3 regions of the Pseudooceanicola profundus genome follow, and region 3 is predicted to be linked to each of the others. Evidence: riboswitches for the same ligand, from Rfam matches in the RefSeq annotation. Region 3 holds a riboswitch; each other region holds the start of a gene.
The links. A riboswitch is a leader RNA that binds a small molecule or an ion and turns the genes downstream of it on or off. The one in region 3 is predicted to bind cobalamin.
Positions count from the first base shown of each region.

Region 1 (5,214 bases), 1.8 Mb from region 3:
GGTTCGCGTAGGAGAAGCTGTCTTCCAGCAGTTTCATCACCGGGATCACGCCGGAGGACTGGTTCTCGATCCCCTTGATGGGCGCGCCATGCTCGCGGATGTTGGTCAGCATCAGGGCCACGCCGCCGCCGCGCTTGGACAGCTGCAGCGCCGAGTTGATGCCGCGGCCGATGCTTTCCATGTTGTCTTCGAGACGCAGCAGGAAGCAGGAGATCAGCTCACCGCGCTGCGCCTTGCCAGCGTTCAGGAAGGTGGGCGTGGCGGGCTGGAAACGGCCGCCGATGATCTCTTCCATCAGCTTCATGGCGTCGGCCTCGTTGCCGCGCGCAAGCGCGAGCGAGACCATGACCACGCGGTCCTCGAAGCGTTCGAGGTAGCGTTTGCCGTCGAAGGTCTTCAGCGTGTAGCTGGTGTAGTACTTGAACGCGCCGAGGAAGGTCGGGAAGCGGAACTTCTTGGCAAAGGCCGCGTCCCAGATCTTGCGCAGGAAGGCGCGGTCGTACTGCTTCAGCACGCTGTCCTCGTAGAAGCCTTCCTCCACGAGGTAGTTCAGCTTCTCGTCCAGCGAATGGAAGAAGACGGTGTTCTGGTTGACGTGCTGCAGGAAGTACTGGCGCGCCGCCATGCGATCCGCGTCGAAGCGGATCTTGCCGTTCTCGTCATAGAGATTCAGCATCGCGTTGAGCGCGTGGTAATCCAGCCCCTGCCACTCGGCCGGGACGCCTTTTGCGGGGGCGCTGTCAGTCAGCTCGCGGTCGAGAATTGCGTCTTCCAAAACTTGTCCAATCCTTCTGAGACGCGGGTGACATCTCCGTCGGTTCCCGCCAGTTCGAAACGGTAGAGCACGGGCACCTTGCACTTGGCGGCGATGACGTCGCCGGCCATGGCAAAGGTGGTGCCGAAATTACGGTTGCCCGCGGCGATGACCCCGCGCAGCAGCCCGCGGTTGCGGGCGTCGTTGAGGAAGCGGATCACCTGCTTGTGCACAGCGCCCCGGCCCTGCCCGTCCGCGTAGGTCGGGCAGATCAGGACGAAGGGTGCGTCAGGCGCAGGCAGCGCCGCCTCCGGGTCGGTCGGGATTCTCTGGGCAGGCAGGCCCAACCGGGTCACGAAACGTGCCGTGTTCTCCGACCGGGAGGAAAAGTAGACGAGCCCGCCCATCACGCGATCACACCGGGCTTACGCCAGAGCGGCGATCTTGTCGGGACGGAAGCCGGCCCAGTGGTCGTCACCGGCCATGACCACGGGGGCCTGGCGGTAGCCGAGCTCGGTCACGCGGGCCATTGCGTCGGCGTCCTGGGTCAGGTCGACCAGTTCGAACTCCAGTCCCTTGGCGTCCAGCGCGCGAGTGGTGGCGGTGCATTGCACGCAGGCGGGTTTGGAATAGACGGTGATGGTCATCGGGCAGTCCCTTGCTCTGACATCCTCTGGCGGCGTGAGGGACGGAGAGGCCGACGCGCGCCGCCCGGGGGCGCCGCGGTCCACATCCCCGGACCCTCCGTCCGGTGTGGTTAATCTGCTGTCCTGGCAGGTCTTCTGACTCGCGGCTCCAATCGCACCGGCCCCCCCTTCCCGGCATGACGCCAGTGGATACGGGACTTCGGCTCACCGCTCACAGCTACGGGGGTAGTACCGGAGTTCCACCGGCTTCCCTCTTGCCTCGGGGCGTCACACCCCCAGAGCACCAAGACCCCTGCATATTGTGCCGATTTCAGCAAAGTGTCAATATATGGTGTAGCTTTTGGGGCGTTCCGGCATATGCCCCCAAGACCTTGTTTTCATGGGAAGAGCCGGGAGATGCGGCCGCTTCGGCGGTCCTGCTTTCCCCGTGGTCTGCCCAATATCCCGTCACGCCCCGGATGCCAAGTGCAGAGCCGCCCCTGCAAGGCGGCTTTGCACCATCGACACAGGCGAAACGACACGGCAGGGAGAATCGCTCGGGGCCATCCAGATCCCCCCGCCGGTCGAGCACGCAGCCTTTCGCCCGCCGCCGGGCCGCAAGCGCGCCGTGCGCGTCCACATGGCTGACCGAAGATCATCGAGCCGACTGTCAAAGGGCGAACAGTGGGGGCCAGTGGCCTCCCGGCAAGCGTGATCGGCCCCAAAGCGGCGGCCCCGATCCAATGGCCCCGAACCAATGGCCCCGAACCAATGGCCGGAATCGAAAACGGCGCCGGGGGTACCGGCGCCGTTTCCTGTCTCTGTCCATGGCAGCGCAGGGCTGCCGGAAGGCTCAGCCCTGGACGACTTTCGCCACTTCGGCTGCGAAGTCTTCTTCGACTTTCTCGATGCCTTCGCCGACTTCCATCCGGATGAAGCCGGTGATGGTGGCGCCGGCTTCTTTCGCAGCGGCTTCGACGGTCAGGTCGGGGTTCACGACGAAGGCCTGGCCGACGAGAGTGATCTCGGCGAGGAACTTCTTCATGCGGCCTTCGATCATTTTCTCGATCACGGCTTCGGGCTTGCCCGATTCACGTGCGATGTCGATCTGGACCTGACGCTCTTTCTCGATGACGGCCGGGTCGAGGCTGTCGGAGTTCAGGGCGGCCGGGTTGGCAGCTGCGACGTGCATGGCGACCTGACGGCCGAAGGCTTCGTCGCCGCCGGTCATGGCGACGAGAACGCCGATCTTGCCCATGCCGTCGGTAGCCGCGTTGTGGATGTAGGACACGACGGTCTCGCCTTCGATGGATTCCATCCGGCGCAGGGTCATGTTCTCACCGATGGTCGCGATCTTGTCGGTCAGGATCGCTTCGACGGTCTTGCCGCCGATCTCGGTGGTTTTCAGGGTCTCGACGTCGGCCACGTTCAGGGCGGCATCCGCGAAGCCCTTCACCATGGCCTGGAACTCGGCGTTCTTGCCGACGAAGTCGGTTTCCGAGTTCACTTCGATCGCGACGCCCTTGCCGCCATCGACGGCGACGGCGACGAGGCCCTCAGCCGCGGTGCGGCCGGATTTCTTTGCGGCTTTCGCCAGGCCCTTGGTGCGCAGCCAGTCAACCGCGGCGTCCATGTCGCCATCGGTCTCGGTCAGCGCCTTCTTGGCATCCATCATGCCTGCGCCGGTCATTTCGCGCAGTTCTTTCACCTGTGCAGCAGTGATCGCCATGGTGGCTCTCCTCAAAGTCTGAATACATCCGGCTGCGGTGATGCCCGCAGCCGTTGAAACTTTCGTGACAGGGGCCGATCAGGCCTCTGCTTGTTCCTCGGCGAGGACTTCCTCTTCGGGCGCTTCCAGCTCACCCACGTCGACGCCGGCGGCGCCCAGCTGGGCGGTCATGCCGTCGAGAGCCGCGCGCGAAGCGAGGTCGCAGTAGAGCGAGATGGCGCGGGCCGCGTCATCGTTGCCGGGGATGATGTAGTCGACGCCTTCGGGCGAGCAGTTGGTGTCGACGATGGCGACAACCGGGATGCCCAGCTTCTTGGCTTCGAGGATGGCGAGCGCCTCTTTCTTCACGTCGATGACGAAGAGCAGGTCGGGCACGCCGCCCATTTCGCGGATACCGCCCAGCGAGGCCTGCAGTTTGGCCTGCTCGCGTTCCATGCCGAGACGCTCTTTCTTGGTCAGGCCTTCGGCGCCGCCCTCGAGACGTTCGTCGATTTCCTTCAGGCGGTTGATCGACTGCGAAACGGTTTTCCAGTTGGTGAGCGTGCCGCCCAGCCAACGGTGGTTCATGTAGTACTGAGCGCATTTCTCTGCGGCTTCGGCGATCGGCGCTGCGGCCTGACGCTTGGTGCCGACGAAGAGAACGCGGCCGCCCTTGGCGACGGTTTCACGAACGACGTTCAGGGCCGCGTCCAGCATGGGAACGGTCTGCGTCAGGTCCATGATGTGGATGCCGTTGCGCGCGCCATAGATGAACTCGCCCATGCGGGGGTTCCAACGCTGCGTCTGGTGGCCGAAGTGCACGCCTGCTTCAAGCAGCTGGCGCATGGTGAACTCGGGAAGAGCCATGTCCTATATCCTTTCCGGTTTACGCCTTGGCGGGGGTGTGAACCTTATGGTCAACCGGTGGACGCATGGGGATGTCTCCCCCATGGGCCCGACCCCACCTGCGGGATTGAGTGCGCGCCCTTTAGCCGATCCCCCGCAGGGCCACAACCCCCAACCGGCTTTTATGGGCCCGAACCGGCTTTTCCGGGTGTTTCACGCCGTCCGAGGGCCTATCCCCCCCGTCCGATCCCAGCGCGGAAACTTCTTCGAAGAATATTTCCAAGATTCTTCGAAAAATCTTGGTCGCGGTCCGAAGCCGGTCAGATCCCCTCCACCGGCGCCCGTTTCGCAACCTTGCCCGTTTTCTTCGAAGAAAACGGTCCGGACTTTTCAAAAAGTCCGGTCAGCGCCGCCGATGCCGGTGCGTCGCTTCTTGCCGTGTGGCGCAGTGCGGGGCAAGAAGCAGTATGACACGAGACCTTCTTTGTATCGGCGCTGTCCTTTGGGACATCATCGGCCGCACCGGCAGCCGGATGCGCGTGGGCTCCGACGTGCCCGGCCGGATCAGCCGCCTGCCCGGCGGCGTGGCCATGAACATTGCCATGGCGGCGCAGCCCTTCGGCCTGCGCCCCGTGCTTCTGACCGCCGTGGGCCGGGACCCGGAGGGAGATGAGCTCGTCACCGCCTGCGAGGCGCTCGGCATGGACGTGAGCCATGTCCACCGCTCCGAGAGCCACCCGACCGATCGATACATGGCGATCGAGGGCGAGAACGGGCTGATTGCCGCCATCGCCGATGCCCATTCGCTGGAGGCTGCCGGCGCGCGCATCCTGACGCCGCTGGTGGACGGGACGCTGGGATCGCCCGAGGCGCCCTATACCGGTCCCGTGGCCCTCGACGGCAACCTGACCCTGGCACTGCTGGAGGAAATCGCGGCCCATCCGGCCTTTGCCGAGGCCGACCTGCGCGTGGCCCCGGCCTCGCCCGGCAAGGCCGAGCGTCTGCGGCCCTTCCTGCATCACCACCGCGCGGTGCTCTACGTGAACCTCGAGGAGGCAGGCCTGCTCTGCGGGCGTCTCTTCACCTCCGCCCCCGAGGCCGCCGCCGCGCTGATCGCGGGTGGGGCGCGTCGGGTGCTGGTCACCGACGGGTCCGAGGCCGCCGCCGATGGCTGCGCCCGTCGCGAAGGCATCCTCAGCGCCGCCCCGCCCCCCGTCACCGTCGCCCGCATCACCGGCGCAGGCGACACCTTCATGGCCGCCCACGTGGCCGCAGAACTC
Region 1 is NZ_CM142898.1:3,885,091-3,890,304, reverse strand. Features, by position in the region: gene nrdE (class 1b ribonucleoside-diphosphate reductase subunit alpha) at 1-676, opposite strand, end outside; gene nrdI (class Ib ribonucleoside-diphosphate reductase assembly flavoprotein NrdI) at 745-1,161, opposite strand; gene nrdH (glutaredoxin-like protein NrdH) at 1,180-1,401, opposite strand; cobalamin riboswitch at 1,510-1,704, opposite strand; gene tsf (translation elongation factor Ts) at 2,234-3,109, opposite strand; gene rpsB (30S ribosomal protein S2) at 3,188-3,955, opposite strand; gene ACX9MO_RS17770 (PfkB family carbohydrate kinase) at 4,402-5,214, shown strand, end outside.
Region 1: linked by a shared signal. The riboswitch ahead of nrdH (glutaredoxin-like protein NrdH) and the one ahead of ACX9MO_RS06340 (hypothetical protein) in region 3 are both predicted to bind cobalamin.

Region 2 (5,214 bases), 130 kb from region 3:
GGTCGAGCCGCAGCACCGCCAGCGCCGAAAGCGTCGCATCATGGGTCAGCAGCCGCTCGGCGTAGCGTGCGGCGGCGCGGCCAAGCGCCAGCATCCGCACCCCCGCCGAAGGACGGAAGACATCGAAGGCGATGCCGATGCCCGCGAGCCCCGCCATGCCCGTCGCGGTGATGAACCAGCCCGACAGCCCCAGCAGCGCGGCCCCCATGATCAGCACCACGACCGACAGGATCGCCCCGCGCCACATGCCCCAGGGCCGCGCGGACCAGAGCAGGCGCAACACGCGCCACAGCTGTCTCATGCCGCATCCTCCCCGATCCGCAGCACCCGGTCGGCGCGGTGCATCAGCTCCGGGTCATGGGTCGCCACCAGCAGCGCCGCCCCCTGCCCCTTCAGCGCGGCAAGCGCGTCGATCACCTGCCGCGCCGTGGCGTGGTCGAGGTCGGCGGTGGGCTCGTCCGCGAGGATCACCTCGGCCCCGGCAAGGAAGGCGCGCGCCAGCAACAGACGCCGCGCCTCGCCGCCCGAAACGCCTGCGCCGGTCTCGCCCAGCCGTGTCTCCAGCCCCTCGGGCAGGGCCGCCACGACGTGATCGGCCCGCGCCGCCTGCAGCGCCGCCGCCATGTCGCCGCCCCGCCCATGCGGGTCGAGGATCTCGTGCAGCGGCGCATCGGGCATCCGGACGGCCTGCGGGATATAGGCGATCCGGGCACGCCAGCCATCGGCGGTGAGCCGGTCGAGCGCCTGTCCCGCCACCGTGATATCTCCTTCCCCGGCCCGCAGCAGCCCCGCCGCAAGGTCGAGCGCCGTGGATTTGCCCGCCCCGCTGGGGCCCGCCAGAACGACCATCTCGCCCGGCTCCAGCGTGATCTCGGGCAGCACCAGCCGGCGCGTCCCGCGCTGCACGACGACACCGTGCATGGCAAGCGTGGCGGGCCCGGGGATCGGCGCGGCCAGGCCGCCGGTGCCGAGGATCGGATCGGCGGGCCGGGCGGCCAGCGCCTCCAGTTCATCGGCGACGGACTGGGCCGCGGCCCGGTCATGCCACGCGGCGGCAAGGTCGCGCAGCGGCTGGAAATACTCGGGCGCCATGAGCAGCAGGAAGAGCCCCTGCCCTAGCGTGAGCGGCGTGGCATAGGCGCCGAAGGGGATCTCCCCCAGCAGTGAGAAGCCGACATAGACCGCCACCATCGCCACGCCGAGTGCGGCGAAGAGCTCCAGCACGGTGGAGGAGAGGAAGGCCACCCGCAGCACCGCCATCGTGCGCGTCTTCAGCGCCTCGGCCCGGGCCGCGAAGTCCGTACGTGCCCGTTCGGTCGCGTTCAGCAGGCGGATGTCCGGCAGGGCGGCGATATTGTCGATAAGCAGCGCGTTCATGTCGCCGATCTCGGCCATCTGGCGGTCGCTTGCCTCCTTCGCGGCCATGCCGACGAGGGCCATGAAGACCGGGATCAGCGGCCCCGCCACCAGCAGCACGAGCCCCGCCGCCCAGGACACCGGGAAGACGAGGCAGAGGTAGAGCAGCGGCAGTACCATGACGCGCACCATCGCGGTCTGGTAGCGGGTGAGATAGGGCGAGAGCAGCGGCAGCTTCTGCGCCACCATCGCGCCGAGCGCCGCGGAGGAGACGCCGCCCGAGAGCTGCCCCCCCTCGCGGTCGAGCAGCGCCCCGCGCGCCTCGGTGATCACCATGTCCGCGCCGCGGTAGGCCCGGCGGGCGGCCAGGGCCTCCAGCCCGGCCCGGATCAGCGCGGCCGCAAGGAAGAGCGCAGCGGCCCAGAGCCCCGCCACCCAGCGCCCCTCGATCCACGCCGGAATCGCCCAGGCGATCGCGGCCGCCTGCACGGGCCAGAGCAACCCGGCCGCCAGGCCAAGGCCGGAGGCGAGACGCAGATGCCGCGCAGCGGCGGGCGCCACGAGGCGCGTGAGGGCAGAGGTCCGGGACATGGGGGCCGTCCTTTCCCGCAAAGGTCTAATCTGATTGCAGGTTTCGGGAAAGCGGTCTTCCTGCCGCATGGGGCGACGCGCCCCATGTGACCGCCAGACGCAGGGCAGGCGCAAGTAGGGCGTCACGGCGCGGGCGCGGGGGATGCAGGCCCCGGTCTCAGGGCGGGTGACAGGGCTTTCGCTCTTGCACTGCAGGCCCCTCCTGCCCTAGGGTCCCGGCCAGCTTCGGTCCGGGTGTCCCCACGCCCGGTGCAAAAGGGAATGCGGTGCGGGCCTTGGGCCCAATGCCGCAACTGCCCCCGCAACTGTAAGCGGCGAGCGATGCCGGATCATGCCACTGCGGCGCCACAAGGGCGCGGCGGGAAGGCCCGGTAAGGCGATGACCCGCAAGTCAGGAAACCTGTCGAAGCCGTTCACCCTGTTCGGGGCGCGGAGGGCGCCCGGGGCAACGGACCTGTCCGTATGTGGTGACACCGCACCGCTGCCGGGGGGTCACCTGTCCATTTCCGGTTGCTGAACGCAAGCACCTGCCCCGACCAACGGGGCGCCCGGAAGGGACAGAGATGACACTCAAGATGACCACGGCCGTTCTGGCCATCACCGCCGCCACCTCTCCGCTTGCCGCCCGCGCGCAGAGCATGATCGAACTGGACGAGATCATCGTCTCGGGCGGCCTGACCCCGATCGACGCCGCACGCTACGGGCGCTCGGCCACCGTGCTGACCGGCGAGGAGCTGCAAGAGCGCGGCGTGGCCTCGGTGCAGGAGGCCCTGCGCCTCGTACCGGGCGTCAGCGTTTCGGGCAGCGGCGCCAGCTACACGCAGGTCCGCATCCGCGGCGGCGAGTCGAGCCACACCCTGATCCTGATCGACGGCATCGAGGCCGCCGGCGGCGATGGCGAATACATCCTCACCGGGCTCGAGACCGTCAATATCGAGCGGATCGAGGTGCTGCGCGGGCCGCAGTCCGCCTTCTACGGCTCCAATGCCTCGGCCGGTGTGATCAACATCATCACCAAGAAATCCAGCGGCAGCGGCCTGCACTACGGCGGCACCGTCGAGGCCGGCAGCGGCTGGGCCGTATCGGGCTTCGTCACCCACCGGGGCGAAAAGGGTGGCGTTTCGCTGACCTATGCCAAGCGCCACGACGAGGGCTACGACTACTCCGGCTCGAACGGCGAGAAGGACGGCATCACCCGCGAGACCTGGCAGTTCGCCGCGGATTACGAGCTGCTGCCCGGCCTGACCATGGGCGCGACCTTCCGCCATTCCGAAGAGACCTACGACTACGACAGCGAGTCCTGGACGGCGGCCACCGCCGGTGAATACGTCGTGGACGATCCGACCCAGTGGAGCGACCGCGAGGAGCAGACCGCGCAGGTCTGGCTGGAATACGAGAGCCTCGGCGGGCGCATGGTCAACCGGCTGAGCTACGAGCGCACCGACTACGACCAGGGCTACAACGGCTTTGCGCCGACCGAGACCGAAACCGAGGTGCTGAAGTACCGCCTGTCCTACGGCATCGACGGCACCGTGGCGGCGGCGGACCACATGGTCACGCTGATGCTGGAGAACGCGCAGGACAGCTCGACCACCAATTCGCTCTACAACCGCGAGACCAACTCGATCGCGGCGGAGTACCGGGGCAGCTTCGCGCCCGGTCTCGACCTGCAGGTCGGCATTCGGCATGACGACAACGACCAGTTCGGCAACGTGACCACCTGGAACGCGGGCGTCAGCTACACGCTGGCCAGCGGCATCCGGCTTCACGCCTCGGCGGGCAAGGGCTCGGTCAATCCCAGCTACTACGAGCTCTTCGCAAACGACACCTACAGCGGCATCACCTACACCGGGAACACCGACCTGAAGCCGGAGGAGAACACCTCCTTCGACATCGGTGTCGAGGTGCCCTTCGCCGCGGGCCGTGGCACGATCGACGTGACCTATTTCAACGAGACCCTGACCGACGAGATCACCTCGGTCATGGCCGATGCCACGACCTACACCTACATCAACCAGACCGGCGACAGCGACCGGCAGGGTGTGGAACTGGCGGCCCGCTTCGAGGCGACGGAGCAGCTCAGCCTGCGCGCCGCCTATACCTACCTCGACGCCACCAACCCCGATGGCTCGGTCGAGCAGCGCCGCCCCGAGCATACGCTCACCCTCGGCGCGACCTGGACCTCGCTCGACGGGCGCCTGCTGCTGAACGGTGACCTGCGCTATGTCGCGGGCAACTACGACGCGCAGTACTTCGGCAGCTACGCTGTCGAGAAGCTGCCCGACTACACGGTGGTGGACGTCTCGGCGCAATACGCGGTGACCGATACGGTGAAGGTGACGGGCCGGGTGCTGAACCTCTTCGACGAAGACTACTCCGACACCTGGGGCTATGCCTCGCGCGGGCGCACGGCCTATGTCGGCCTGAGCTCGTCCTGGTAAGAGGCGGTGCGGTACGGCCGGAAAGCCCCACGTCCGGGCCGGGGATCAGGGATGCGATCCGCCCGGGCGTTTCTGGCCGCCCTCTGCCTCGGCGTCCCGGCCGCAGCGCAGGCGCAAGACGCCGCGCCGCGCCGGGTCGTCTCTATCAACCTCTGCACCGACCAGCTGGCGATGATGCTGGCCGCGCCGGGGCAGCTGCACTCGGTCTCCATGCTGGCGACCGATCCGCGGTCCTCCGCCATGGTGGAGGAGGCGCAGGCCTACGACATCAACCACGCCCTTGCCGAGGAAGTCTGGCTGATGCAGCCCGACCTGGTCCTCGCCGGGCAGTATTCCTCCCTCGCCGCCGTGGCCATGCTGCGCCGTCTCGGCGTCCGCGTCGCCCAGATCGCGCCGGCCAATTCGCTGGAGGAGGTCCGCGACCATATCGCGGAGGTCGGCACGCTGCTGCACCGCGAGGCCAAGGCCGAGGCGCTGACCGCGCAGTTCGATGCCGATCTCGCCGCGCTGCGGGCGCCTGCGGGCGACGCGCGCCCCCGGGCCGCGCTCTATTACGCCAATGGATACACCACCGGCGACCAGACCCTTGCGGGCCAGATCCTCGCCGCCGCCGGTTTCGCAAATGTCGCCGCCGAGGCGGGTTTCCCCCATGGCGGCCCGATGCCGCTGGAACTGCTCGCCATGGCCGAACCCGACGCCCTGATCACATCGCGCGCCTATCCCGGCGGATCGCGGTCGGAGGAAATCCTCGAACATCCCGTGGTGGAACGGTTGCGCGATGCCGTCCCCGGCGCGATCATGTCGGATGCCGACTGGATCTGCGGAA
Region 2 is NZ_CM142898.1:1,248,438-1,253,651, forward strand. Features, by position in the region: gene ACX9MO_RS05705 (amino acid ABC transporter ATP-binding/permease protein) at 1-301, opposite strand, end outside; gene cydD (thiol reductant ABC exporter subunit CydD) at 298-1,947, opposite strand; cobalamin riboswitch at 2,157-2,369, shown strand; gene ACX9MO_RS05715 (TonB-dependent receptor plug domain-containing protein) at 2,511-4,388, shown strand; gene ACX9MO_RS05720 (ABC transporter substrate-binding protein) at 4,440-5,214, shown strand, end outside.
Region 2: linked by a shared signal. The riboswitch ahead of ACX9MO_RS05715 (TonB-dependent receptor plug domain-containing protein) and the one ahead of ACX9MO_RS06340 (hypothetical protein) in region 3 are both predicted to bind cobalamin.

Region 3 (5,214 bases):
AGCCGCCGACCCAGTCGGGCGTGCCCTCGGGCGCCACGAAATCGGCGAGCGCGAGGTTCGGGCTGTCCTTCCGCTTGGAGGTCTGCTGGCGCAGGGTGAAGAAGGTGTCGAGCGCGGTGTCCCGGCTGTCGTCGGTGTAGAGGCGGATGTCGTCGCCGACCCGGTTCGCAGGCCAGAAGCCCACCACGGCCCGGGGCTTGAACCACGCCTCGCCGATGATCTGCTGCAGCATCGCCTGCGCGTCGCTGAAGAGGTTGCGCGCGGCTTCGCCGTATTTCTCATCCTCGAGGATGCGGGGATAGACGCCCTTCAGCTCCCACGTCCGGAAGAACGGGGTCCAGTCGATGTAGCGGGCGATCTCGGCCAGATCCCAGCCCTCGATCACCTTGGGGCCGGTGAAGCGGGGCGCGGTGACCGCGTAGTCCGTCCAGTCGATCTTCATGGCATTGGCGCGGGCGGCGGCCAGCGGCAGGCGCTGCTTGGCCCGTTCGGCGCGTTCGTGACGCTCGGCCACCTCGGAGTATTCCGTCCGGATGCCCTCGATATAGCCCGGCTTCTGGGTCTTGCTCAGCAGCGAGGAGACGACGCCGACGGCGCGGCTGGCATCGGTGACGTAGATCGCCTGGCTCTTCTTGTACTGCGGAGAGATCTTCACCGCCGTGTGCACCTTGGAAGTGGTGGCGCCCCCGATCAGCAGCGGCACGTCGAAGCCTTCGCGCTCCAGCTCGGTGGCGAGGTGCACCATCTCGTCCAGCGAGGGGGTGATCAGCCCGGAGAGGCCGATGATGTCGACGTTGTGGGCCTTGGCCTCTTCGAGGATCTTCTGCGGCGGGACCATGACGCCGAGGTCGATGATCTCGTAGTTGTTGCAGGCCAGAACGACGCCGACGATGTTCTTGCCGATGTCATGGACGTCGCCCTTCACGGTCGCCATCAGGATACGGCCCGCGCTTTCGCGCTGCCCTTCCTTCTCGGCCTCCATGTAGGGCAGCAGGACGGCGACGGCCTGTTTCATCACGCGGGCGGATTTCACCACCTGCGGCAGGAACATCTTGCCCGCGCCGAAGAGGTCACCGACCACGTTCATGCCCGCCATCAGCGGGCCCTCGATCACGTCGAGCGGCTTCTCGGCGGCCAGCCGGGCGGCTTCGGTGTCCTCGTCGACGTATTCGGTGATGCCGTTCACAAGGGCATGTTCCAGACGCTTCTCGACCGGCCATTCGCGCCACGTCAGGTCCTTCTCGCGGCCCTTGGCGCCGCCCTGTCCGCGGTATCTCTCGGCCACGTCCAGCAGGTTCTCGGTCGCGTTGCCGCCGTTCGCGGGCGTACGGTTCAGCACCACGTCCTCGCAGGCCTCGCGCAGCTCCGGGTCGATCTGGTCATAGACTGCCAGCTGCCCGGCGTTCACGATCCCCATGTCCATGCCGACCTTGATGGCATGATAGAGGAAGACCGCGTGCATCGCCTCGCGCACCGGCTCGTTGCCGCGGAAGGAGAACGACAGGTTCGAGACCCCGCCGGACACGTGGCAGTGGGGCAGGTACTTGCGGATCCATTCCGTCGCGCGGATGAAGTCGACGCCGTAGTTGTCGTGCTCCTCGATGCCGGTCGCCACGGCAAAGACGTTGGGATCGAAGATGATGTCCTCGGGCGGGAAGCCGACCTTCTCGGTCAGCACCTTGTAGGCCCGTTCGCAGATCTCGATCTTGCGCTCGTAGCTGTCGGCCTGACCGCTCTCGTCGAAGGCCATGACCACGACGGCCGCCCCGTAGGCGAGGCAGAGCGAGGCCTGTTCGATGAAGTTCTCCTCGCCTTCCTTCAGCGAGATGGAGTTCACCACCGGCTTGCCCTGCACGCATTTCAGACCGGCCTCGATCACCTCCCACTTGGAGCTGTCGATCATGACGGGCACGCGGGCGATGTCGGGCTCGGCGGCGACGAGGTTCAGGAAATCGATCATCGCCTGTTTCGAGTCGATCAGGCCTTCGTCCATGTTGACGTCGATGATCTGGGCCCCGTTCTCGACCTGATCGCGCGCCACGTCGAGCGCGGTGGCATAGTCGCGGTTGGTGATCAGCTTGCGGAACTTGGCCGAGCCGGTGACGTTCGTCCGCTCGCCCACGTTCACGAAGGGGATGTCTCTGGTCAGGACGAAGGGCTCGAGCCCCGAGAGGCGCAGCAGCGGTTCACGCATCGGCCAGCTCCTTGATCTTGCGCGGGGCATAGCCCGCGACATGGTCCGCGATGGCCGCGATATGCTCGGGCGTGGTGCCGCAGCAGCCGCCTGCCACGTTGATCAGGCCTTCCTTGGCAAAGACCTCGACCAGTGCCGCGGTCTGGTCCGGCGTCTCGTCGTACTGGCCGAAGGCATTGGGCAGGCCCGCGTTGGGATAGGCACAGATCAGCGTGTCGGCCACGCCGGAGAGTTCCGTCAGGTGGGGGCGCATCGCATCGGCGCCAAGGGCGCAGTTCAGCCCCACGGTGAAGGGCCGCGCGTGGCGCACGGAATGCCAGAACGCCGTGGGGGTCTGCCCCGAAAGGGTCCGCCCCGAGGCATCGGTGATCGTGCCCGAGATCATGATCGGCAGGCGCTTGCCCACCTTGGCGAAGCTTTCCAGCGCCGCGAAGATCGCCGCCTTGGCGTTCAGCGTGTCAAAGATCGTCTCGATCAGGATCAGGTCCGACCCGCCCTCGATCAGCCCGTCGATCTGCTGTCCGTAGGCGGTGCGCAGGTCATCGAAGGTCACCGCGCGGTAACCGGGATCGTTCACGTCCGGGCTGATCGAGGCGGTCCGGTTCGTCGGCCCGACGGCCCCGGCGACGTAGCGCGGCTTGCCGTCGGCGGCCTGCGCACGGTCGGCGGCGCGGCGCGCCACCTGCGCCCCCGCGACGTTGAGGTCATGCACCGCGCCTTCCAGCCCGTAATCGGCCTGCGCGATGGTGGTGGAGGAGAAGGTGTTGGTCTCGAGGATGTCCGCGCCCGCGAGGGCGAATTTCAGCTGGATGTCCTCGACCGCCTGCGGCTGGGTCAGCACCAGCAGGTCGTTGTTGCCCTTCTGCGGGTGATCCGAGTGGTGATGCCGGCAGCCGGGGCCATGGATATGGCCCTGTGCCGTGAAATCCTCCTCGGTCATGTTCAGCGTCTGGATCATCGTGCCCATGGCGCCGTCGAGGAGGAGGATGCGCTCGCGCGCGGCGGCCTGGAGCGCCTTGAAGCTGTCCGTGGGGGGGAGCGAGAAGTTGATCATGTCGAATCTGCCTTTCAAGTCGCCTCGATAGGACAGATTTGCACCGAGTGCCTAACTCATAATTTTCGTAACGGATATGAGGTTCGCTCACATTCGCGGGGAGGGTGTCACGTCAGTGCCCTCTGCCTGGGGGCTGAATGGGCGCCTCCATGGCCCGGTATTGCTTCAGCGCCCTCAGTGCCCCGGTATTACATCGGCGCCCTTCGGGCCCCGGTTTTACATCAGCGCCCTCCGGGCCCCGGCTTTACATCAGCGCCCTCCGGGCGCGGGCCCCGCCCCGGCGTCTTGGCAGCGGCAGGGGCACCTCGACCGGCTGGGCGCGGCGCGACAGGGACTCGCGCACCAGCCGCGTAAAGACCGCGATGGCCGGATCGGTGCCCTCGAAGGGGGCGGCCAGGGTCAGGGCGCGCCGCGCCTCCTCGAGATAGCTCGCCTCGGGTCTGAGCAGCATCATCCACTGCAGGAACCCGAGCCGACCCAGTTCACGGGCGCGCTCGGGGCTTTCGGCCCGGGATTGAAGTGTGGTGAGTGTGCGTTCCAGAAGCATGGCGCCCTCCGCGCTGCGACAGCGGGACAGGGGCGAGTGGCCTGGGACCGGCAGAAGAGAAGTCCATGTCTTGCCTCCGCGCCCCCGGCTCCCCGCCAGGATCAAGGTGACTGCAGCGCGGGAACCGCGCCGGAGATGGCAGGTCTCCTGACTTGCGGGTCGATGCTGTTCCGAACCTTCCCGGACCCTGGTCCAGTGGCGTTAATCGGAACCGCTCTCCGCCTACAGTTGCGGGGGCAGTCACGGAGTTGGGCAGAGCCCGTACCGTGTTCCCTTTTCAGCCGCACCCGGAGGATGCGGCACCATCGGGCGTGAAGGTGGCATGGCCCGGGGCCTGTGTCCAGCCGCAACGCCCGGGTGGCTGCAAGGGGCGCGGCGGGCGGAGGCGATGGGAGCGGGGCGAGGGAAGCGGGGCGGGGCTCTCAGCCGCGCAGGTCCCCGCACCCCTCGACAGGTCCTGTCCGGCTCAGAGCGCGCGGACGATGGCCTCCAGCACCTTCTGGGCGCGGTCGCCGGCCACCCAGCGAAGCACCACGACCACGTCGTGATCCGGGTCGATCCAGATCTGGTGCGTGCCTGCCCCCTGCGCGGCGAAGGCGCTGGAGGGCAGGGCGGGATTGGCCGCCGGCCCCTTGTTCAGCCACCACAGGAAGCCATAGTTCGCCAGCGTGGGCGAGGGGGTCACCGCCTGCGCCATCCAGCCCTCGGGCAGCAGGCGCTGGCCCGCGTGGACGCCGTCCCGCAGGATCAGCTGGCCGAAGCGCGCATGGTCGGAGGCCGAGATGAACAGCCCCCCGCCCCAGTGCCCGCCGCCGGGCACCGACTGCATGCGGCGGCCGTCGATCTCGACCCAGGAGGTTTCGTAGCCTTCCCACCGCCAGTCCGGCGAGGCGCCGATCGGGTCCATGATCCGCTCGCGCAGGACCTCGGGCAGCGGGCGGCGGAACAGCGACATCAGCGCGAAGGACAGGGCGTTCACGCGGACGTCGTTGTATTCGTAGAAGGTGCCGGGCGTCTTCATCTCGCGCATCTCGCCCTTGCGGCTGTTGTCGGCGCCGACGCCGATCTGGCGGTAGTGATCCACCTGGTCGGCCTTGCCGAAGAGTTCACCGCTCCACTCGCTGTTCATGTTCAGGAGGTGGCGCCAGGTGATCTGGCCATTGTGCGGGCCCTCGAAGGCCGGGCCGGGCACGCGGGTGCAGACCGGCTCGTCCAGATCCGGCAGCAGGCCGTCACCATGGGCCACGCCCGCGAGGGTCGAGAGGTAGCTCTTGGCGATCGAGAAGGTCATGTCGGCCCGCTCCACATCGCCCCAGCGGGCGATTTCCTCGCCGCCGCGCAGGATCAGCCCGGCCGGGCCGCCGCGGGGTTTCACCGGGCCGACGATCTCGGTCCAGGGGCCGGTCTCGTTCCACTCGA
Region 3 is NZ_CM142898.1:1,380,772-1,385,985, reverse strand. Features, by position in the region: gene metH (methionine synthase) at 1-2,194, opposite strand, end outside; gene ACX9MO_RS06345 (homocysteine S-methyltransferase family protein) at 2,187-3,248, opposite strand; gene ACX9MO_RS06340 (hypothetical protein) at 3,493-3,795, opposite strand; cobalamin riboswitch at 3,916-4,115, opposite strand; gene ACX9MO_RS06335 (serine hydrolase domain-containing protein) at 4,262-5,214, opposite strand, start outside.